2 regions of the Paenibacillus albicereus genome follow, and region 2 is predicted to be linked to the other one. Evidence: predicted binding sites of a transcription regulator. Region 2 holds the regulator's gene; the other holds the start of a gene.
The links. Region 2 encodes LexA, which represses DNA repair genes until DNA is damaged. Its sites were predicted from a motif close to CGAACATATGTTCG; they were not measured.
Positions count from the first base shown of each region.

Region 1: HGI30_RS19070 (SPL family radical SAM protein) is a predicted target of LexA. The motif match lies at 7,351-7,364, and genes of this name have one in related genera.

Region 1 is NZ_CP051428.1:4,231,306-4,243,159, reverse strand. It holds rRNA gene HGI30_RS19105 (23S ribosomal RNA) at 1-722, shown strand, start outside; tRNA gene HGI30_RS19100 (tRNA-Met) at 805-881, shown strand; tRNA gene HGI30_RS19095 (tRNA-Asp) at 915-991, shown strand; tRNA gene HGI30_RS19090 (tRNA-Gly) at 1,005-1,079, shown strand; gene HGI30_RS19085 (glycosyl hydrolase family 18 protein) at 1,743-3,692, shown strand; gene HGI30_RS19080 (glycosyl hydrolase family 18 protein) at 3,813-6,242, shown strand; gene HGI30_RS19075 (NAD-dependent epimerase/dehydratase family protein) at 6,300-7,232, shown strand; gene HGI30_RS19070 (SPL family radical SAM protein) at 7,385-8,407, shown strand; gene HGI30_RS19065 (hypothetical protein) at 8,634-8,867, opposite strand; gene HGI30_RS19060 (helix-turn-helix transcriptional regulator) at 8,986-9,924, shown strand; gene HGI30_RS19055 (MarR family winged helix-turn-helix transcriptional regulator) at 10,139-10,576, shown strand; gene HGI30_RS19050 (MMPL family transporter) at 10,648-11,854, shown strand, end outside.
Region 2 is NZ_CP051428.1:2,470,210-2,482,063, reverse strand. It holds gene metH (methionine synthase) at 1-318, opposite strand, end outside; gene HGI30_RS10955 (acireductone dioxygenase) at 464-1,006, shown strand; gene HGI30_RS10950 (HAD family hydrolase) at 1,090-1,875, opposite strand; gene HGI30_RS10945 (hypothetical protein) at 1,915-2,439, opposite strand; gene HGI30_RS10940 (aldo/keto reductase) at 2,504-3,502, opposite strand; gene HGI30_RS10935 (DUF896 domain-containing protein) at 3,505-3,693, opposite strand; gene HGI30_RS10930 (LysM peptidoglycan-binding domain-containing protein) at 3,855-4,124, opposite strand; gene lexA (transcriptional repressor LexA) at 4,539-5,162, shown strand; gene HGI30_RS10920 (hypothetical protein) at 5,325-5,903, opposite strand; gene HGI30_RS10915 (DUF6171 family protein) at 6,072-6,341, opposite strand; gene HGI30_RS10910 (alpha-N-arabinofuranosidase) at 6,349-7,848, opposite strand; gene HGI30_RS10905 (ArsR/SmtB family transcription factor) at 8,022-8,963, shown strand; gene HGI30_RS10900 (GNAT family N-acetyltransferase) at 9,036-9,494, opposite strand; gene glnA (type I glutamate--ammonia ligase) at 9,573-10,901, opposite strand; gene HGI30_RS10890 (MerR family transcriptional regulator) at 10,948-11,361, opposite strand; gene HGI30_RS10885 (methionine gamma-lyase family protein) at 11,454-11,854, opposite strand, start outside.

The DNA.
Region 1 (11,854 bases), 1.8 Mb from region 2:
ATACCACCCTGATCGTATCGGAGTTCTAACCTGGCACCGTGAAACCGGTGCAGGGACCGTGTCAGGCGGGCAGTTTGACTGGGGCGGTCGCCTCCTAAAATGTAACGGAGGCGCCCAAAGGTTCCCTCAGAATGGTTGGAAATCATTCGCAGCGTGCAAAGGCATAAGGGAGCTTGACTGCGAGACCTACAAGTCGAGCAGGGACGAAAGTCGGGCTTAGTGATCCGGTGGTACCGAATGGAAGGGCCATCGCTCAACGGATAAAAGCTACCCTGGGGATAACAGGCTTATCTCCCCCAAGAGTCCACATCGACGGGGAGGTTTGGCACCTCGATGTCGGCTCATCGCATCCTGGGGCTGAAGTAGGTCCCAAGGGTTGGGCTGTTCGCCCATTAAAGCGGTACGCGAGCTGGGTTCAGAACGTCGTGAGACAGTTCGGTCCCTATCTGTCGTGGGCGCAGGAAATTTGAGAGGAGCTGTCCTTAGTACGAGAGGACCGGGATGGACGTACCGCTGGTGTACCAGTTGTTCCGCCAGGAGCACCGCTGGGTAGCTACGTACGGACGGGATAAGCGCTGAAAGCATCTAAGCGCGAAGCCCCCCTCAAGATGAGATTTCCCAGTATGTAAGACCCCTGGTAGACGACCAGGTTGATAGGCTCGAGGTGGAAGCGCGGCAACGCGTGCAGCTGACGAGTACTAATCGGTCGAGGGCTTATCCTATTCAAGCAAGACACAGCCGGTCAGCACGGCATTTCGTTCGATCCAGTTTTCAGGGCGCAAGTCCTGAAGAGATGATTACTGGCGCGGGGTGGAGCAGTCCGGTAGCTCGTCGGGCTCATAACCCGAAGGTCACAGGTTCAAATCCTGTCCCCGCAACCAATCTCTTTCTACATAAGAACTGATTTTTCATTCGGAGCTGTGGTGTAGAGGCCTAACATGCCTGCCTGTCACGCAGGAGACCGCGGGTTCGAATCCCGTCAGCTCCGCCATTTTTCTTCATCTGCGGAAGTGGCTCAGCGGTAGAGCATCGCCTTGCCAAGGCGAGGGTCGCGGGTTCGATTCCCGTCTTCCGCTCCATATGAATTCGACAAGCTGCCCTCGGCAGCTTTTTTCTTTTTCCACCAGCTTTTTTTTTCACCCATCGACAATCGGGCTGGCGGTAAAAACCGCAGCCCCTGCCCCCGTGAGTCCATATCGTTGAAATTTCTCCCTCCCATGTCTTAAAAGTTCTTCGTTCATGTTTTAGCCAAGTCTGACTTTCCCTTATCCGTAAAGGCTTTTTCCAAAATCCTTCTTATACTTTTCTCCAATTTAATTCAAATCGCATTATGATATGGAATTTACGGTCGCGCGGAAGCAGGGTGCGTCTTTAAGCGTTTTTTGTCTGAATCTGAAAAAAATCCCCCGCCGATTCCGAATTGTCCCCCTAGCGAAGCTTATGGTTTTACCTGAAAATAGGAACTACCTTCACCGTCTCTTATGTCACTATAACTTCCAAAAAGGTAGAATCGAATTCTCGATTGATACCCGGTACTAAAAGCGAAAGCGATACCAAATTGATGGGATGAGAACGGACGGCTTATTCGGTTGCTAGAGTTGGAGTTATTTCACATAGGTTGTCATGTTCAAGGGAGGAATTTTCATGGTGAGGGGTAAAGCTCAAACGGAGGTGAAGCGGCTCAACGTTCGAGGCTAAACCGGTTTCAACTTGGCTTGATTCCATAAAGGAGGAAAACAGAAATGATATTCAAATCTCGTAAATCCCGGAGAGGCTATGCGATCGCGATGGTCGCGGCTATGGCGCTTTCCATGTTCCCGGCCTTCGGGGGCAGCGTGAAGCAGGCTGAGGCGGCTTCGAACTACAAGATTGTCGGCTACTATGCCTCATGGGCGGCTTATGGCCGCGCCTACAACGTAACGGATATCGACGCCAGCAAGATGAACGTCATCAATTACGCGTTTGCCGATATATGCTGGAACGGAAAGCATGGAAATCCGGATCCGACAGGTCCAAATCCGACGACCTGGTCCTGTCAGAACGAAGCCGGCCAGACGATCAACGCACCGAACGGAACGGTCGTGCTGGGCGATCCATGGATCGATGCCCAGAAGAGCTTCGGCGACGACAAGTGGGACGACCCTATCAAAGGCAACCTCAAGCAGCTGTGGAAACTCAAGGATAAGAATCCGGACTTGAAGACGGTCATCTCGATCGGCGGCTGGACGTGGTCGAACCGTTTCTCCGATGTCGCCGCTTCGGCAGCGACGCGTGAAGTGTTCGCCAACTCCTCGGTCGACTTCATCCGCAAATACAAGATGGACGGCGTCGATCTCGATTGGGAGTACCCGGTCAGCGGCGGTCTCGACGGCAACAGCTACCGTCCGGAAGACAAGCAGAACTATGTCCTGCTGCTTCAGAAAGTACGGGAGAAGCTCGACGCGGCCGAAAAGGTCGACGGCAAGGAATACCTGCTGACGATCGCTTCCGGAGCCGGTCCGACCTATATCCAGAACAATGATCTCGTGGGCATCGCGAACGTCGTCGACTGGATCAACATCATGACCTACGATTTCAACGGCAGCTGGAACAAGACGAGCGGTCACAACGCTCCGTTGTACTACGATACGGCCGCAAGCAACAGCGGCCTGACGGATCCGCAAAACTTCAACATCGACAAGGCGGTCACCACCTATCTGTCCAAAGGCGTACCGGCCAGCAAGCTCGTCCTCGGCATGGCGTTTTATGGACGGGGCTGGGGTGGATGCCCGACGGCGGGCAACGGCCAATATCAGGTATGCGCCGGCATCTCTTCGACCGGAACGTGGGAGAAGGGCAGCTACGACTTCTATGACCTTGAAGCCAACTACATCAATAAAAACGGCTACACCCGCTACTGGAACGACGCTGCGAAGGTGCCTTATCTGTACAATCCGACCAACGGCACGTTCATCAGCTACGACGACGTTCAATCCTTCGACTTCAAGACGAGCTACCTGAAGTCCAAGGGACTGGCCGGCGCGATGTTCTGGGAGACGAGCGGCGACCGCAACAAAACGCTGCTGAACAAGCTGGCATCCGATCTCGGATACGCTGGCGCGACGCCGACGCCGGTACCGACGGCTACGCCTAGCGCGACGCCAACGCCGACCACTAGCCCGACTGCGACGCCAGGCACGACGCCGACGCCGACCGCAACGCCTACTCCTGGCGCATGCACCGTGGCGGCCTGGAGCTCGACGGCGGTTTACAACGGCGGCCAGAAAGCTTCTTATAACGGAACGATTTATGAAGCGAAATGGTGGACGCAAGGCGATCGCCCGGATCTGAGCGGCGCGAGCGGTCCTTGGAAAACGGCTGGAACTTGCGGAACCGCCACTCCGACGCCTTCTGCGACGCCGACGCCAACGCCAATCACGACGCCAACGCCAACGCCAAAGCCGAGCACGACGCCAACGGCTACACCGACGGCTACACCGACGGCTACACCGAGCGCAACGCCGACGGCTACACCGACCGCAACGCCGACAGCTACACCGACTCCGGGCGTATCTGCATGGGCGTCGGGAATCGCCTACAAAACGGGCGACACGGTAAGCTACAGCGGCAAGACGTATACGTGCCTTCAGCCGCACACCTCTTTGGCAGGCTGGGAGCCGGCTACGACTCCCGCTCTCTGGAAACTGAAATAAGCAGCTGCCCATGAAGCCCCTGTCCGCAGCCTTCCGATGAATCAATGGAACGGCTCGGAGGGGCTTTTCCATCCCTCATCTCATCTGCAATCGAACTCATCCCTAGCCTGGAGGAATCGCATGATGGCCATCCATTCCCGCAAAGCCAAGCCGTCCGTCCGACTGTTCGCCGCCCTGATGAGCCTGTTCGTGCTCATCCCGTTCTATGGAGCAGGTACCGCGCTGACGGCCGACGCGGCCGGCACGACGCCTGCCGCTCCCGCTCCCGCCGCCGATCATCCCCGCAAGATCGTCGCCTACTTCCCTGAATGGGGAGACCAGGAAAACAAGGGCTTTTACACGGTCGACAAAATTCCTTGGGGAAGCATCACGCACATCAACTACGCTTTCGCCAAAGTAAACGCCCAGAACAAGATCGACTTCATAGACCGCAAGGCGGCTGTCGAGAAGGACTATGCCGGGCAGCTCGCCGATCTTCCGTTCAAGGGGCATTTCAACCAGCTCGTGAAGTACAAGCAGCTCTATCCGGACGTACGCACGCTGATCTCGGTCGGCGGCTGGGCCGCATCCGGGGGCTTCTACAACATGGCCAACACGGAAGCGGGCCGCGAGACGTTCGCGAACAGCGTCATCGACTTCCTGCGGACCTATCGGTTCAACGGCGTCGACATCGACTGGGAGTATCCTTCCGGTACGGGCCAATCGGGCAATCCGAATGACTTCGCTGTCGCCGAGCCGCTGCGCAAGGTCAACTATGACAACTATATCCTACTGATGAAAAAGCTGCGCGAGAAGCTGGACGCTGCAGGCGCCCAAGACAATCAGAAATATGATCTGACGGTCGCCGCGACGGCGTCGAGCTGGATTCTCGGCGGCATGAAGCTTGGCGAGGCCAACCAATATCTCGACTGGGCGAACCTCATGACCTACGATTTCCATGGCGCATGGAACGGTTATGTCGGTCCGCACTCCGCTCTGTACCCAGACGCCCGCGACACGGAAACCGCCGCCCTCGGCACGCCGGTGCTGAACACCGACTGGGCGACCCGCTATTACCTGGGCACGCTGCCCCCGGAGAAGATCGTCATCGGCGTCCCGTACTATTCCCGCGGGTGGAAGAACGTAAACGGCGGAATCGACAACACCGGCTTGTATGGTACGGCGCCGACGACCGGAGGAGGAGCGGACGGAGAGTTCGGCATTTGGAACGATCCGGCGCCGGAGCAGCCGGGCGGAGCGAACCCGATCTGGCATATTCTCAATCTGCTCAAAGACCCGGCCAACAAGCGCTATTTCGACCCGGTGACAAAAACGCCTTACCTGTTCAATGCGAGCAAAAAAGTGTTCTTGACCTATGAGGATACGGAATCGCTCGGCTACAAGCTGGACTACATCAAGGAAAAGGGCTTGGGCGGCATGATGTTCTGGGAGTTGACCGGCGACTATTCGCAGGCGGCAGACGGAACGTACACCTACGGCAATACGCTGACGGAGTTCGCCTACGGCAAGCTCAAGACGGCGGGACTGCCCGGCGGACCGGCCAAGCCGCAGCTGCCGGCCCCGAAAAACTTCAGCATCGCTTTCAGCGGCAATTACGATCATCCGAACTATACGTACTCGCTCAAAATCACGAACAACACCGGAGCGGATATCGCCGGCGGCTGGAAGCTTGAATTCGACCTGCCGACGACGACGACGCTGACGTCCGCCTGGGGAGCCGGCTCGGTCGAGCGCATCTCGGCCGGGTGGGATTTCAATCGCTATCGCCTGACGGGCACGGCGACCCAGACGATCGCCAGCGGCGCGACGCTGGACATTCCGGGCATGATGAAGCTGAACTTCTCAGGCGGACCGCAGCGCGTGACGCTGAACGGCAGCTCGTCGCAAGCCGAGTATGACAAGCTGTACGGAGGTACGGCTCCAAGCCCGACGCCAAGTCCGACCGCAACGCCGAGCGCGACTCCGGGCTCGAGCGCGACGCCTAGTCCTACGGCTTCGCCGACCGCGACGCCGACGCCGACCGTCACTCCCGGCGCATGCACCGCAGCCGCTTGGAACGCGACGACTGCCTACTCCGGCGGCCAGAAGGCTTCCTACAACGGCACGGCATACGAGGCGAAGTGGTGGACGCAGGGTGACCGGCCTGACCTCAGCGGAGCGAACGGTCCGTGGAAGGCCACCGGCGCTTGCGGAACGCCGAGCCCGACGCCGACACCTAGTGCGACACCGACGGCGACGCCAACTCCGGCGCCGACGGCAACGCCGAAACCAAGCGTGACGCCGAGCCCGACGGCGACGCCAACCCCGGCGCCGACGGCAACGCCGAAGCCGAGCGTGACGCCGAGCCCGACGGCAACGGCAACCCCGACGGCAACGCCGACCCCGGCTCCGACGGCGACGCCAGGCGCGTCCGCCTGGACTGCCGGCACGGCCTACAAAACCGGGGACAAAGTGACGTATGGCGGAAAAACTTACAGCTGCTTGCAGCCTCATACGGCGCTGGCCGGCTGGGAGCCGTCTACGACCCCTGCACTGTGGAAGCTTGCTTAACGCTTCCGTGATCCGCCAAGAACCCTGCCTCCGCGACGAGGCAGGGTTCTTGGCGTCATGTCGCGAATGGTAAGGAGGCATCGCTGGAGAGAAAGGGTGAAGGCAATGAACGTGCTTGTACTTGGCGGGACGAGATTCATGGGTAAGCACCTGGTCGACGAGCTGCTGCGGGAGGGCCACGCGGTGACCGTCGGCTCCACAAGCAGGACGGAGGTCCGGTATGACCGCGAGCCGGAGAAGCTGAGGTTGGACCGGGAGAATGCCGGATCGATGCTGGAGGCCGTGCAGGGCCGGAGCTGGGATGTCGTGTACGATATGATCGGCTACTCTCCCGATGATGCGAGGCTGGCTTGCGAGGCATTCGCGGGACGGACGCGGCGCTTCGTCTTCATCTCCTCGCTGTCCGTTTACGAGCCGGCCGAAAAGGCGCAGGCGGAGACGGACTGGCTCCCTTACGGTTATCCCGCAACCGGGACGGACCGCTCCTCTCTCGGCTATGCCGAAGGCAAAAGGCAGTCGGAGGCCGTGCTGGCGGGAGCCGAGGGCATGGAGACGATTTTCGTACGCCCGCCTTTTGTCATCGGGGAGGACGACTATACCCGTCGGCTCCACTGGCATGTCGATCGGATCGCGAACGGACTTGAAATCGGCCTGCCGGCGCCGGAAGCGCGCGTGCAGTTCATCCGCTCCGACGAGGCGGGGCGATTCCTTGGCTGGCTGAAGACCGCGCCCCTGTCGGGTCCGGTGAACGCCTGCTCCGCGGGAAGCATCCCGCTGCGGGAGCTCTTGGAGCTCATCGGCGAGGCGACGGGCAGAACGCCGAGAATCACGGCTTCCGTCACGGATGAGAATGCATCTCCTTACGGGGTGACGGGATCCTGGTACATGGATCATGGGAAAGCCGAAGCGGCGGGGTACCGGTTCGAGAGGCTCATGGACTGGCTGCCGGGATTCGTCGGGCGTCTGGCCGCATCTCGGCCACGGGACTGAACATGGAACCGCCATCCGCGGTCTTAGCAATAAGCGGCGAGCGCCGGACGGCGCCTGCCGCTTATTCGGGTTTTTTCGGCAGTTGCCGAATCTCAATCGAGCTGTTATACTGAAATTAAGAACAAATGTTCGCAATGCAGGAGGTGGTAGCTGTGTCTGCAGCCAAAGGGGAATCGATTCGGGTCAAGCAGCTCATGTCGAGGGTCAAGGAAGAAAAGATGCCTTTCAGCTGGTCGATCAATCCGTACCGAGGCTGCGCGCATGGCTGCAGCTTCTGCTATGCCCGAGCTTTTCAATCGTACATCGGAATGGACAGCGACGAATTCCAGCGGAGAATTCTCATCAAGGAAAATGCCGCCGAGGCGCTCCAGGCGCAGCTTCATCGAACAGCGGCACGGCACCGGTTCGATCTGCCCGCGATGGCGAGGGAGATCGGGCATGTCGCGATCGGCACCGCTACGGATCCTTATCAGCCCGCCGAGGCCACCCATCGGATCACGCGGGAATGCCTCAAGGTGCTCGCGCGCTATCAAGTGCCGCTATCGATCACGACACGCTCGCCGCTCGTGCTGCGGGATCTCGATCTGCTCTCGCAGTGCCGGCTGCTGTCGGTCAACATCAGCCTTCATACGGTGGATGACCGGCTTATCCGCAGCCTGGAGCCGGGCTCGCCCTTGTCGGGACCGAGACTGCAGGCCGTTCGGGAGCTGCGGGAGGCCGGCTTGCCGGCGGGCGTATTCGCCGCGCCGATTCTTCCTCTCCTGTCCGATTCCAGGCAAGCCCTTCATGAGCTCATGAGCGCAGTGAAGTCCGCTGGCGCGCAGTTCATGATGAGCTCGCTGCTGCGGCTGACGCCAGAGGTCAAGAACTGGTACTACGCCATGCTTCGTCAGACGGCTCCGGGCGTGCTGCCGGAGTACGAGCGGATCTTTCAGGGAGCCTACGCCATCCGCAGCTATGAGGAGGAAGTCCGGAATCGGGTGGATGAGCTGCGGCTTCTTCACGGGTTGCCTCATGCTCCCGTCCCGGCAGAGGACGGCTCGGATCCGGCCGGGCCGCTGGAGGAGCGCGGGAAGCTGCATCTGCGGCTGGCATCGCGCAGGGAAGACCCCGCGGCCGTCATCAGCCCGGGGCCTGTCATAGAAGTGATGGAGCAGATGTCGTTTCCGCTCTGAATGCAGGCCGATTGACGCGATCTTTGGCCGGCTCGCGGTCGAGGACGGCTGGACGATCGGATGCCCTCGATGAGCATGGGCGAGCCTCGAGCCGCTCGCCTGTGGATGCAGGGCCGCCCGAGGCTGCCGGTGCCTTAGAAGCGGACCGAGATGCGGTCGAACGCATCGTCGGGAAGGACGAGGCGCTATGAGCCGCCGGGCTAGCCGCGCATCGGACTGCGTGGCGTCAAAATCCGGTCTTGTACTTGCGGGCGCTGGAGGAATCGTCCTTCGTATGCGTCTTGTCCTTTTCATCCTGCTGCTCGATCGTCAAGTCCTCGACGGGGATGGGATCGACGTTGAGCTGGGCGGGGTCCTGGTCCATCAGGCTTTCCTTTTCCGTCGGAAACTGCTCCGGGTGGTCACGGTCGGCCATGGAGGGAGTTTGGTTCAAAAGGGATTTGTCTTTTGGTTCAGTCATGTCGAGCACCTCGTTTCGGAATAGTCTCCTAGCCGGTCCCGGCAAGGAGGGGGGGTTGTCTTCCTTACCCGCAAGCAAGGAAGGTCTAACGCGGGTCGCAAGGGAGGCGGAGTCGGAAATGAAGCTGGCCAGGCTACTCGGCATCACGATGCTGCTGCTGGGAAGGCGCAGGGTCGGAGCGCAGGAGCTCTCCGAGCGCTTCGAGGTGTCGGTGCGCACGATCTATCGAGACTTGGAGGCGCTGAACGCGGCTGGAGTGCCCGTCGTGTCCTATCCGGGTCTGGACGGCGGGTATGAAATTCTGAAAACCTTTCAGATCGACCGACAGTATCTCAGCATGGACGAGCTGCGCTCCATGCTGATCGCCCTCAAAGGCGTGCAGGCCGCTTGGAGCGAGCAGCAGCTCGGCCGCCTGCTCGACAAGGTCAGCGCGCTGCTGAATCGCTCCGAGACGGGAGTCGAACGGGAGAGCGGGGCGGGACAGGTCGTGCTGGAGCTGAACCCGTGGCGATGCGGGGAGCGAGAGAAGAGAATGCTCGGGCAGCTGGAACAGGCGCTGGAGCACTGCCGTTCCATCCGCATGGCGTACACGGATTGGGAGGGCAAGGAATCGGAGCGTGAGATCGAACCGATCGGGCTGGTGCTTCGGGACATGGTCTGGTACTTGTACGGCTTTTGCCGGCTCCGCCAGGACTATCGGACGTTCAGGCTGAACCGAATTCAGCGGCTCGAGCCGCTGGAGGAGCGGTTCGAGCGCCATTCCATGACGATTCAGGAGCTGGATCGGCGTTGGGAAGCGGATGGAGAACCGCAGATCGAACTTCGGCTGCTGTTTCATCCCTCCGTTCGGACCCGCGTCCGGGACGACTATCCGGCACAGGCGATTCGGCAGCGCGAGGACGGCTGGCTGGAGGTCGACTGTGCTCCTTACGGAGGCTATTGGATGTACTCGCGACTGCTTAGCTACGGTCCCTGCGTGAAGATTGTTTGGCCGCCCGAAGCGGCACTGGAGCTGCGGCGCATGGCGCAAGGCATCGTCGAGCTTTATGCGGATTAAGGCCGAGGCAGCGGATCGAACCCCGTCTGCGGCATCAGTCCGTGCCGGCGGTCTATCCATGTGCCGTCTATCCATGTGCCGTCTATCCACGTATCGTCTATCCACATGCCATCTGTCCAAGTACCGTCTGTCGAGTTGACAGACGGTTTTTTGCCGTGATATTGTTCGAATATCAAACTATTAGATGGTCGAACTTGTACGAAAGGAGCCCGTCATGCAGGAAGCCAAGCTGAAGGAAATCATCGAGCGGTACGAGGCGGCGAGCTCTCAGGTCAATCGAAGATTCGCCGCGCTGATCCAGAACAAGCTGCCGGATGGACTTACGCAGGAGCAGTTCGGCATCATCCGCTACCTGAACGCGAATCCGGACAGCACATCCACGGAGCTGGCGGATGCGTTCTGCGTCGGCAAGAGCAGCATCACGTCCATCACGACGAAGCTTGTCGACAAGCGCCTCGTCCGCCGGCGTCCAGACGACCGGGACCGCCGGGTCACGTACCTGTCGCTGACGGAGGAAGGACGGATAGTCGCAGAGGAAGCGGGAAAGGTCGTCGGAGAAACGCTCGGCGCCTATATTTCGCGATTCACGGAAGAAGAGGCGACTCAATTCATCGAGATGTTCGAGGATCTAGCGGCGAGGCTGAAGGATTAAAGAGACGGGTCGAGGATCCAGCGGCGGGGCCAAAGGACGATAGAGACAAGAAGCCAGAGAGGGCGTGGAGCATGAGAACGATTTTGAAATGGCGGTGGGCGATCTTCGCGGCATGGATCGCATTGGCGGCAGGCTTGATGCTGCTGGCGCCGGACATGCAGCAGCTCGTTCGGGTGAAGGGGCAGATCACGGTGCCGGACGGCTACTCGTCCTCGACCGCGGCCAAGCTGCTCGAAGAGAAAGAGGCGCAGAGCGAGTCGGTCGGCAAGGCCGCCGACGAGAAGTCCGCCGTGCTCGTCTTCCATCGGGACGAGGGGCTGACCGACGCCGACAAGCAGGAGATTCGGCGCGGCCTCGCGGAGCTGAAGAGCAAGGAAAGCCTCGGCATCGCCTCGGTCACGGGACCTTTTGACCAAAAGGAGCTGGAGGACCAGCTCATCGCCGAGGACGGCAGGACGATGCTCGCCCTCGTCTCGATCGAGGCGGACGGGAGGGAGCCGAAGGAGCTTCAAGACGTGCTCGCGGAGGCGGCTTCGACGATCCAAGTGGACCACTCCTATACATCGGAATGGATGATCAACGAGGATCAGATCCGCAGCTCGATGGAAGGGCTTGCGAAAACCGAATATATTACGGTCATCTTCATTCTCGTCATCCTGTTCCTCGTCTTCCGGTCGGCAGTCGCTCCGTTCGTCCCGCTCGTCGTCGTCGGACTCAGCTATCTGCTGTCGCAGTCGGTCGTCGCTTATCTGGCGGAATACGCGGGCTTCCCGCTGTCCACGTTCACGCAGATCTTCATGGTGGCGATCCTGTTCGGCATCGGGACGGACTACTGCATCCTGCTCATCAGCCGCTACAAGGAAGAGCTGGCGAGCGGCCTCGACCGGACGGAGGCGATCGTACGGACGTACCGGAACGCCGGGCGGACGGTGCTCATCTCCGGGCTCGCCGTGCTCATCGGCTTCGCCTCGATCGGCTTCTCGACCTTCGGCCTCTATCGCTCGGCCGTCGCCGTCGCGGTCGGCGTGGCGGTGCTGATGCTCGCGCTCGCGACGCTCGTGCCGTTTTTCATGGCCGTGCTCGGGCCTGCCCTGTTCTGGCCGCAGAAAGGCTCGCTCTCGCACAGCGAGAACCGGCTCTGGGGGCGGATGGGCCGCTTCTCGCTGCGCCGCCCGGTCTGGGCGCTGCTCGTGCTGGCCGTCATCGTTTTGCCGCTGCTCCTCTCGTACCGCAACGCGATCTCGTTCAATTCGCTGGACGAGATCGGCGACAAGTACG
Region 2 (11,854 bases):
CGCGGCCTGGCGAGCGATCCGGGCGGCGGCCAGATTGATCTCGCGCGCCTTCTCGGGGATATCGTACTCGGCCAGCACGATGCTGGCGCCTCCGAACGTGTTCGTCTCGATCAGGTCCGCTCCCGCTTCGAGGTATTCCTCATGAATGGACCGGATGACGTCCGGTCGCGTCAGCACGAGCATCTCGTTGCAGCCGTCGAGCTCCTCGCCGCCAAAATCCTCGGGGCGGAGGTCCGCCTGCTGGATCATCGTGCCCATGGCTCCGTCCATAATCAGGATGCGCTTTTCCAGCATTTCATGCAAAGTCGGCTTCGACAATTCTCTACACCCTTCCCCCCAAAATCATTACCTTTTAGTGTAGCAGAAGAAGAGGCGAGTGTCATCGACAAGCTCTGAAAGTTGATTTATAATAGAGGGTATAAGCCTAATCAATACATACCAATAGGAAAAGAGGGAATTGGACATGGCTGAAATTCGCATCCGCAACACGGATGAACGCATCACCGGCGAGGAGCAGGTCAAAGCCTTTTTGGATTCGCAGGAAGTGCTGTACGAGCATTGGAATCCAGACAAGCTTGAAGAGCCGCTGCGCGAGAAATTCGTCCTGACCGACGAGGAGAAGGCCCGCATCCTCGAAACGTATGATGTCGAAATCCGCGATCTGGCGAGCCGCCGGGGCTACCAGATCTGGGACATCATCACGCTGTCCGAGGCGACGCCGAACATCGAGGATCTGCTCGCCAAGTTCGAGAACGTGCATACGCATACCGAGGACGAGATCCGCGCCATCACGGCCGGCCGAGGCATCTTCATCATCAAGGGCACGGATGATGTCGGCTACTTCGACGTCGAGCTCAGCGCCGGCGACGTCATCTCCGTTCCGGAGAACAAGCCTCATTTCTTCACGCTGATGGACAACCGCCAAATCGTCGCCGTGCGGCTCTTCATCGAAAAGGACGGCTGGATTGCGCATGACTATGCCGATCCCGAGTTCCAAAAGGCCTGACCGCTCCCACTGAGCGAGCGACATGACAAAAGCACCTGCTCCTTTAGGAGGCAGGTGCTTTTGTCGTGTCGGACAATTCCCTCTCAGCCGAGCAGCTGCAGCAGCTGGTCGAGCCGGGTAATCTCATGATCGGGCACGATCTCGTCCGTGCGCGACTTGCCGTCGCGGTTGACCCAGATGCTCGTCATGCCGATCGTATTCGCGCCGAGAATGTCCGTCGTCAGCTTGTCGCCGACCATGACCGCATTCTCCGGCTGCACGCCGATGAGCTCGAGCGCATGGCGGAACAGGCTGGCGTCCGGCTTGCCGATGCCGAAGCTCCCGCTGATGACGATCTCGTCGAAATAGGGCGAAAGCTCCGGCACGCCGAGCAGCTTCTCCTCTTGCAAGTCCGGCGTCCCGTTCGTCAGCAGCAGCAGTTTGTACTTGCCCTTGAGCGCGTCCAGCACCTCGAACGTCTCTTCGTACACGATCGGGCGCTTGCGCCGCTCCTCGGGAAACGTCTCCGCCAGCTCGGCTCCGAGCTCCGGATCGTCGACGCCGAGCGCAGCCAGGCCGCGCGTCCACGCTTCCTTGCGGTATCCCGGCGCGAGCTGCTCCAGCTTGCGGAACGACTCGTGCTCGCCGCCGCTGAAACGGGCCCACAGCCCTTCGAACGGGTTGATTCCGATGCTTTTGGTGAACTCGAACGTCTCGAAGGAGCTGTACAGCTCCCGTGCCGCTTCCCTCACCTCATGCTCGAGGCGGTCCGGGTCCGTGCCCCGTCTCGCCTCGGCAAGCTCGCATGTCGCGCGGAAAGCCTCTTTCACGCTGCGGTCGTCCCAAAGCAGCGTATCGTCCAAATCGAATAGAACCGCTTGTTTCGCCATCATCCGTCTCCCCCCGACTCTCGTCCGAAATCTCTCTGCCTAGCTTTTTTGGAATGGAATGCCGTGAGCCGCCGCAAGCTTCTCCAGCCGCTCGCCCATCCGCTCGACCGGATAGCGGTTCATCACGCGCGAAAACACCCAGTTGCCTCCTTTGGCCGGCTGGATGATGACATAGCCCTTCTGCACCGTGATTCCCTTGATCTCATCTTTGCCGAGCCTCTTGTCTCCGAGCATGCGCCGCGTCTGCACGTGATCCGGACCGACTTGCAGGTACGGGCGCCGCAGGAAGAACATCAGCGCCAGGAAGGCGTAGGCGGCAACGACGAACCAGTTCATCGCCTCGCTGCTGCCTTCCTGCTCCTGCATCGGCATCAGCATCGCGTAGGCGCCGACGAACAGCAGCAGCAGGATCGGCGAGATGAAGTTGCGGCCCTTGAAGCGCATCGTCAAAGACGAGCTGGCCGAAGGGCCTTTCGCGGCCATCGGATCGATGCCGCTTTTTTTCAATTTCTGATTGAGCTGCGCCGAGTTACGGCGCACCTTGCGTTCCCAGGAGCGTGACAAATCGGATAACCTCCATTATGAAGTGTGGGCTGGATCAAAACCGTCCGCAGTAGGGGCGGACGGGTCATTCGGCCGCGGCGAGGTCGCGGTCGAACTTGCGGATGAAGCGGGTCGGGTAATCGTCCGGCAGGCGGCTCGCCTCGTCCAGCTCCGCCCAGGCGTCGGCCGGAAGCGACCAGCCTGCGGCTCCCATGTTGTCGCGGAACTGCTCCAGCGTGCTGGCGCCGAAGATCGGCGAGACGACTCCTGGCGCCTGCGCGAGCCAGCGCAGCGCCGTCTGGGCCGGAGTCCGTCCCGCCGCCTCGGCGATGTGCCGGAGCTTGTCCAGGATCGCGAAGTTGCGTTCGGTCGCCCGCAGCTCCCAGGCGCTTTCTCCCGATGGACGGGACAGCCGGCCTTCGGAGGGCTTGTCCTGGCCGTACCGGCCGGTCAGAAAGCCTCCCCCAAGCGGCGCCCAAGGAATGATGCCGACGTTCTCCTCCAGGCACAGCGACAGCAGCTCGCGCTCGATGTCGCGGCAGGCGAGGCTGTATTGAGGCTGCACGCTGACGAACCGCGACCAGCCTCTCGCATCGCTGATGGACAGCGCCTTCATCATCTGCCAAGCGAGGTAGTTGGAGCAGCCGATGTAGCGCACCTTGCCCGAGGCGACCAGATCGTCGAGCGCCCGCAGCGTCTCCTCGAGCGGAGTAAGGCGGTCCCAGACATGCACTTGGTAGAGATCGATATAGTCCGTGCCGAGCCGCTTCAGGCTCGCCTCCACGTTCTGCACGATATGCTTGCGGGACAGGCCGACGCCGTTGACATGGGTCTCGGTCCGCATCCTCACCTTGGTCGCGAGCACGATCTCGTCGCGATACGGCTTGATCGTCCTGCCTACGATTTCTTCCGAGCGGCCCTGGACGTATACGTTGGCGGTATCGATGAAGTTCCCTCCCCGTTCCCGGAACTCCTCGATCATGCGCTCGCTGTCGGCATCCGTCGCCGTATGGCCGAACGTCATTGTGCCGAGGCACAGCTCGGAGACAGCCAGCCCGCTCCGGCCGAGCAGACGGTATTCCATCGCTACTCCTCCTTTTTCGGCTCGTCGGTCCACTCGATGCTGTCCAGCTGCTGCCTGAAATTGCGCTTGAAATTATCCAAATAATCCTTGCGCAGGCGTGTGCGCTCTATGACTTCATCGGGCGTGAGTCCGATCGTCTTATCCTTGCGGGACAGCTCGTTGATCCGGTTGATCAGCGCATTGATATCCACTTCCGATTCCTCCCCCCCTCAGCCGAAAATGCGGTTCCTTCTCACTTTGAACGATGAGGGAACACATGTCAAGAAAGCAGCCCGGCCCTCGGGCCGAGGCCGGAGGGCTGAAGAGAACAATCTATGGCTGTCGATAGAAAAGGCCGCATGCGGGCCGAAGTTCAGCGCGAGGCCGGAATGATGAGCGTGTCGCCGGGCTCAATGGACGGGGAGGAAAGTCCATTGCGCTTCTGGAGGCGATAGACGCCCTCTCGGGTATCGTCCGCGATCCCGTGGGCCGATGCGATCGACCACAGCGTATCCCCTGCGGTGACGGTCACCGTGTCCTCTCCCGGGCGAGCAGGAGCGATCTCCGCTCCTTCGGCGCCGCCGACGCCCCAGAGGCTGACGAGAAGCAGGAGCAGCAGCAGTCCCGACACGGCCCAGGGCATCAGCCGGCGCGAAAGCCTTGCGGGGAAGGGACGGGACGCAGCTCGCCCCAGGCGCGTCTCGGCTCGCTGCAAGGCCGTACCGGAAAGGGAACCGCGCCGGATCCGGCTCGAAGTGCGGCGGACCGGTCCGTTCATGGGCGAGAGCCCGTCGGCCGCAGGCAACGACCCGACTCGTTTTGGACTGCTGTATCCCGATAACGTCAACATGATATCCACTCCCCAAACATTTGTTCTGGCATCAGATTAGCACGAACGCTTGTTTCCGTCAACGGCATTTTGGAACATTTGTTCCCTTCGCTGCGATCGGCCGGGCGAACAGCTGTTTCTCGAACTTATGTTTGTACGAACTCGGGTTCTGTGGTATACTTTTGAAAAACAAGCTGGTCTACTATATCTAATTCTGGAGTGAGTGCGATGTCTAAAGTGTCCAACCGCCAGCAGGCGATTCTCGACTTCATCAAAAACGAAGTCCGCGACAAGGGATACCCGCCTTCGGTCCGCGAGATCGGCGAAGCGGTAGGGCTGGCATCCAGCTCGACCGTCCACGGCCATCTCGACCGCCTGGAGAAGAAAGGCCTGATCCGCCGCGATCCCACGAAGCCGCGCGCGATCGAGATTCTCGACGGCGATTCTCCGGCAGAGCTTCCCTTCCCGACCGCAGTCAGCAAGATTCCGGTCGTCGGCAAGGTTACGGCCGGCGTGCCGATTACCGCCACGGAGAACATCGAGGAGTACTTCCCGCTTCCCGCTCATTTCGTAGGCGATCACGACGTGTTCATGCTCAGCGTCATCGGCGACAGCATGGTCGAGGCCGGCATACATAGCGGCGATTACGTCATCGTCCGCCAGCAGTCTTCCGCGACGAACGGCGACATCGTCGTCGCCATGACGGAGGATGACGAGGCGACCGTCAAGACCTTCTACAAGGAGAAGGACCACATCCGGCTGCAGCCGGAGAACGCCTCCATGGAGCCGATCCGGCTCAAGAACGTCAGCATCCTCGGCAAGGTCATCGGCTTGTTCCGGGACATCCACTAAGCTTGTCCGACGCTCCCGGCCGCCCGCGCGAGAATGCGGAGTACGGTGCCGAGTTTCCTTCATTACCCAGCCTTTTTCGCCCTTATTCACCGAAGCGCGCACTCCGACAGAGTGCGCGTTTTTTTGTCAAAGGTTCTTGTTTTTCGCGGTGCCACGCGGAGTTCAGCCGAACTTCTCGTAGAAGAATTCATTCAGATAAACGAGACCGGTGCCCGGGAATTTGAACCTCAAGACGAAGCCGGAGCTCTCGATCTGGATGCCAGCAAGGTAGCGGCTGCGGGCATAGGGCAGCACGAGGCGCTTCAGTCTCGCGTTGTCGTTTCGGCTGATCGCCAGCGCCACCAGCCGCGCGTAGGACGGATTCGATGCCAGCCGACGGTAGAGCGGCACGATGGCGCGGCTGATCAGCCGCAGCGCTTCCGGCTGGAAGGTGAACTGAGCCGTGCCGGGGACGATCGTGGTCGCGTTCGTATAGCGCTCCAGCGGCGGCGGGACTCGCAGATCGACAAAAAAGCCGATGCCGTTCGTACTGAACGATTGGACTTCCTCGCGCGGGACGAACCGGTTCAACAGCCTGAGGAGCGTATCGAGGTCCGCCTCTCGGACCGCTTCGGACCAGCGCTCGGCGAATCGCCTGCTGCGGAGGAACTCCCGGTACAGCGGCAGCATGGCCCCCGCCGCACGCGACAGGGCCGACGCCGGCAGCGGACCGGACGGAATTCGTTTTCGGGGCAGGCTCATGCGCGTCTCTCCTTTTCGGGGCCGATATCCTTGATGTCAGCTTATGCGGACGGCAGCGGCGCTAGACCGGGCGGACGGCAGCAAAAAAAGGACGATTCCGAAAGAGCGGAATCGTCCTTTTCTCTTCTTCACCATCCATCGCAAGCTGCCGGAACCGCTTTTCATCGTTCACGGCTCGCTGTCCCAGCGCCGCTGTCCCGGCAGAGGACAAGCCCGATCCCGCAGCCAGGCGACGACGGGCATGATGCAGCCGCATGACCGGCATGTACGTCCGTCCTCCAGCTTGGAGCAGGCTCGGCAAGCTTCGAGGCGGCGCTCGTAGGTTTCCGCGTCCACCCGCTTGTCCGGGGCGAATGCGGACGTCGCAAGCAGCCGCTGCATCTGCGCTTCGGTTACCCGGTAGCCCTCCCGGCAGCCTTTGCAGTCCATGTCCGCCATGGTGCTATCAGGCCTGAGCCGGCGCGCTCCGCTTCAACGTCACGATCGACATCGGCGGCAGCGTGACGATCAGCTCCTCTCCCTCTTCCCGGAAGTCCTCGAACGCCTCGGGCCGCAAGCGCTCCGGCTGCTCGAACGTGTTGTGCGCGTCGATGCTGTCTCCGGCGAGCACGAGGCCCGACCAGCTGCCGTCTCCCTGCAGACCTCGCAAGGTCAGCCTCGTCTCGGCCGAGGCATGCGGATCGACATGGCAGAGGCTGAGATGAACATGGCCGTCCTTGTCCCGGGTCGCCGTGCCGCTCACAGCCGGAATCTCTTCCTCGCCGAAGCGATAGCTGCCGCTGTCCAGGCGCAGATCCAGACGCTCGGCATCCTGATGCACCTTGTACAAGTCGAACACATGATAAGTCGGGGTCAGGACGACCTTCTCTCCCTCCGTCAGCACGACGGCCTGCAGCACGTTGACCGTCTGAGCGATGTTGGCCATCCGTACGCGGCGGTTGTGCTCGTGAAAGATATGGAACGTCAGCGAGGCGACAAGCGCGTCGCGAATCGTATTCTGCTGATACAGGAAGCCCGGATTCGAGCCCGGCTCGACGTTGTACCAGGTCCCCCATTCATCGACGATAAGCGCGACCCTAGCCTCGGGATCGTACTGGTCCATGATCGTGCTGTGGCGCGAGATCAGCTCCTCCATGCGGAGCGACTTTTGGAGCGTCGAGAACCATTCCGCCTCGTCGAAGCCGGTCGCGTCGCCCTTGTCCTGCCAGCTGTCGCGGGGCAGCGTATAGTAATGGAGCGTGAGCGCATCCATGTAGCGCCCCGCCTCGCGCATGAGAACCTCGGTCCAGCGATAGTCGTCGGAATTCGCGCCGCAGGCGATGCGCTCTATCCGGTTGCCGCCATAGTTCCGGACGTACGTCTGGTAGCGGCGATAAAGATCGGCGTAATACTCCGGCCGCATGTTGCCCCCGCAGCCCCAGTTCTCGTTGCCGACGCCGAAATACTTCACCTTCCAAGGCTCCTCGCGGCCATTCGCAGCCCGCAGCTCCGCCATCGGGGACACCCCCTCGAACGTGAGGTACTCGACCCATTCGGCCATTTCCTGCACCGTGCCGCTCCCGACATTGCCGTTGATGTACGGCTCGCAACCTAGCTGTCGGCACAGCTCCATGAACTCATGCGTGCCGAAATGGTTATTCTCGACGACGCCGCCCCAATGCGTATTGATCATGCGCTTGCGCTTCTCCGGCAAGCCGATGCCGTCCTTCCAATGGTACTCGTCGGCAAAGCAGCCCCCCGGCCAGCGCAGCACGGGAATTCGGATTCGCTTAAGCGCTTCCACGACATCGCTGCGAATGCCGTTCACATTAGGGATAGCGGAATCTTCACCGACCCAGAAGCCTTCATAAATGCAGCGTCCCAGATGCTCTGAAAAATGACCGTACACGTTGCGATCGATCTTTCCTCTTGAAATGTCGAGATTCAAAATGCCTTTGGCGGTCATGTTTGATGCTCCTTTAATTAATATTTATATTAATTAAGTAATTACTTCGCGAATAGTATAAGGGAATGGGTTCCAACCGTCAACGCCATTCCGGTCGAATTTCCGACGCGGCTTGTATTTAGATCTCGGCTTCCTTAATATGAAAGCAAATCACTTGAAAAGGATACGATTCCATGGACTCTGATCTCTCGCTCGACCTGACGGAGACGTCCCTCCCTGTCTACGAAGCTCTGGCCAGTCCCGTCCGGCTTCGCATCCTGCGGCTGCTTCAGGACAAGCCGATGAACGTCAAGGAGCTCGCAGCCGCTTGCGGCCTCTCCAGCGCCATCATGACGATGCATGTGCGCAAGCTTGCGGAAGCCGGGCTGATCCGCTACGAGCTTGTCCCCGGGAAGAGCGGCGTGCAGAAAAGATGCGAGCCCGCTGTCCAGTCGCTGCACGTCCAATTTGCCGAATCCGCTCCGGTCCTTCGGCGCAAAAGCCATCGGATCGAGCTGCCGGTCGGACATTACTCCGACTTCCGCATCGAGCCGACTTGCGGCCTCGCCACGGCGGACAGCGTTATCGGCAGCTTCGACGATCCGCGTTATTTTTGGGAGCCGGGTCGCATCTCCGCCGCCATACTCTGGTTCGGCGGCAATGGGTTTGTGGAATACAAGGCGCCGAACTATCTGCTCTCCAGCCAGAGGCCGCTCGAGCTCATCCTGACGCTTGAGGTCGCCTCGGAGGCGCCTTCTACGAACAACCATTTCCCATCGGACATCACGTTCACGCTGAACGGCATCGAGCTTTGCACATGGACGAGTCCCGGCGACTACGGAGACCGGCCGGGCAAATTCACGCCGGACTGGTGGTCGCCGTTCACGAATCAGTACGGCTTGCTCAAGCAGCTGCGTGTCACGGCGGACGGCACCTTCATGGACGGGCTGAAGCTGTCCGACGCCAGGCTGCAGGACATCGACCTTCGCCGCCGCGAATGGACGCTTCGCTTGTCCGTCGAAGAGGATGCCGTCCATCAAGGAGGATTGACGCTGTTCGGCAAAGGATTCGGCAATTATGACGAGAACACGGCTTTGGAAGTCGTCTACGAGGACGGGGATGCGGCTGCCCCTTAGAATACGAAAAGAGCGCTGTCCGCCACGGACAACGCTCTTTATTCTTTTATAATCGTTCCGAACTCAACGGCTCTAGCGCAGCTCTTTGGTCATGAACATGCTGTTCGGGTCTTCGGCATAGCTTCCGAAAGGACCGCATTCGGTGAAGCCGAAGGACGCATAAAGCTTTTGGGCGGGGAAGAAAGCTTCCATCGAGCCTGTCTCCAGGCTGAGCCTGCTGTATCCTCTGCGGCTAGCCTCGCCGATGATATGCTCCAAGATCGCCCGCGCGACGCCTTTGCGCAAATGGCGGGATGCGGTGCGCATCGACTTCAGCTCTCCATGAGCGGCATCGAGCTCCTTGACCGCTCCGCAGCCGAGCAGCTCGCCGTCCTCCCATGCGCTCCAAAAGGTGATTTCCGGCTTTTTCAATCCGCTTAAATCCAGCGCATGGATGCTCTCCGGCGGAGAGCTCTCCGACATGCCGCGCAGATGCTCTGCGATCAGCGCCTGGATCTCCGGTCCATTCAAATCGTCGATTTTAATGTTCATCGTTCGTCTCCCCCGACTTTTCAAAAAGATCCCCAGCCGGAATCGGCTGAGGATGATTCCTCATTAGTACAGCGTCAATCAGTACAGCGTCAGATACTGGTCGCGCTCCCACTCATGCACTTGCGTCTTGTACATATCCCACTCGATTTCCTTGAGCTCGTAAAAGTGGGCAAGCGCGTGGTCGCCGAGCGCCTCGGTGACGATCTCGCTGCGCAGCAGCTCCGTGAGCGCCTCGCGCAGGTCTTCCGGCAAGCTCGGGATGCCCTCGTCCAGACGCTCCTCGTCGGTCATGACGTAGATGTTGCGATCCGTCGGCGCCGGCAGCGGATACTTGTTCTTGATGCCGTCAAGGCCGGCCTTCAGCATGACCGCCAGCGCCAGATACGGATTCGCCGCCGGGTCCGGGTTGCGCACTTCGACGCGCGTGCTCAGGCCGCGCGAGGCCGGAATGCGGATCATCGGGCTCCGGTTGCTCGCCGACCAGGCGACGTAGCAAGGCGCTTCGTAACCGGGAACGAGCCGCTTATAGCTGTTGACGGTCGGGTTGGTGATGGCGGCCATCGCGCGGGCATGGCGCAGGACGCCTGCCATGTATTGGCGCGCCGTCACGCTCAGGCCAAGCGTGTCGCTCTCGTCGTAGAAGGCGTTCTCGCTGCCGCGGAACAGAGACTGGTGGCAGTGCATGCCGGAGCCGTTGACACCGAAAAGCGGCTTGGGCATGAACGTCGCATGAAGTCCGTGCTGGCGGGCGACCGTCTTGACGACGAGCTTGAACGTCTGGATCTGGTCGGCAGCCTTGATCGCGTCGGCGTACTTGAAGTCGATCTCATGCTGTCCCGGCGCCACCTCGTGGTGGGAAGCCTCGATCTCGAAGCCCATCTCCTCGAGCGTGAGCACGATCTCGCGGCGGCAGTTCTCGCCGAGATCCATCGGCGCCAGGTCGAAGTAGCCGCCCTGGTCGTTGAGCTCGGTCGTCGGCTCGCCTTTTTCGTTCGTCTTGAACAGGAAGAACTCCGGTTCCGGACCGACGTTCATCGCCGTGAATCCCATGTCCTCGGCTTCCTTGAGCGCGCGCTTGAGGATGCCGCGCGGATCGCCTGCGAACGGCGTGCCGTCCGGCATGTAGATGTCGCAGATGAGGCGGGCGACGCGGTCCTGCGTCACCCAGGGAAAGACGACCCACGTGCTGAGGTCCGGATACAGGTACATGTCGGATTCCTCGATGCGGACATAACCTTCGATGGAAGATCCGTCGAACATCATCTTGTTGTCGAGCGCTTTTTCCAGCTGGCTGACCGGAATCTCCACATTCTTGATCGTACCGAGCAGATCGGTGAACTGCAGGCGGATGAAGCGGACGTTCTGCTCCTGGGCGATGCGGGTGATGTCATCTTTCGTATAGCTCACGAATATCGGCTCCTCGCATTAAAGTAGTAGTCGGGGTAATGCTCGATCAACGTTTGTTGTTGAAGAAGCGGCTGAGCTGCCCCTGGATGAGGGAAGCCTTGCCGGGACGCTTCTCCTGCAGCTGCTGCTTGAGCAGCAGGCGGAGCTGCGAGTCGCTGAGCTCGCGGCGGCGAACCTCGGAAAACTCGGTCATGACGGTCGCTTCCTCGGATTCCTTGGAGACCGGATTCATGACCTGCTTGATGCCCGCGATATTCACGCCCTTCTCGATCAGCGACTTGATCTCGAGCAGGCGCTCGACGTCGTTGAAGGAGAACAGACGCTGGTTGCCGGAGGTCCGCGCCGGCACGATCAGCTCATGCTGCTCGTAGTAGCGGATCTGACGCGCGGTCAAGTCGGTCAGCTTCATTACGATCCCGATCGGGAACAGCGCCATATTGCGGCGTATATCGTCAGCCATGTTCACATCAACCTTCCAGTTTCGATAAGGGATGAGCTTATTGTACCTGCGAGACATGAAGGTGTCAACCGATGTGAGGTTGCCGTGTGAGTTTACATTACAATTATATCCTGCTTGGCGAGGCGCTCCAGCGATTGCAGCAGCCCGAGCTTGACGTGGGCGTACGTCAGGCCGCCTTGCATGTACGCGATGTAAGGCTCGCGGATCGGCGCGTCGGCCGACAGCTCGAGGCTGCCGCCTTGGATGAACGAGCCTGCCGCCATGATGACGGGATGCTCGTAGCCGGGCATGTCCCAGGCTTCGGGCACGACATGGCTATCGACGGCCGCTGCCGCCTGGATGCCCTGCACGAATGCGGTCAGCGCTTCCGGACGACCGAAGCGGATCGCCTGGATGAGATCGGTGCGGGGCTCGTCCCATCGCGGCGACGTCTCGAAGCCGAGCCGCTCGAACAGGCCGGCCGCCAGCACGCTCCCTTTGAGCGCCTGGCCCA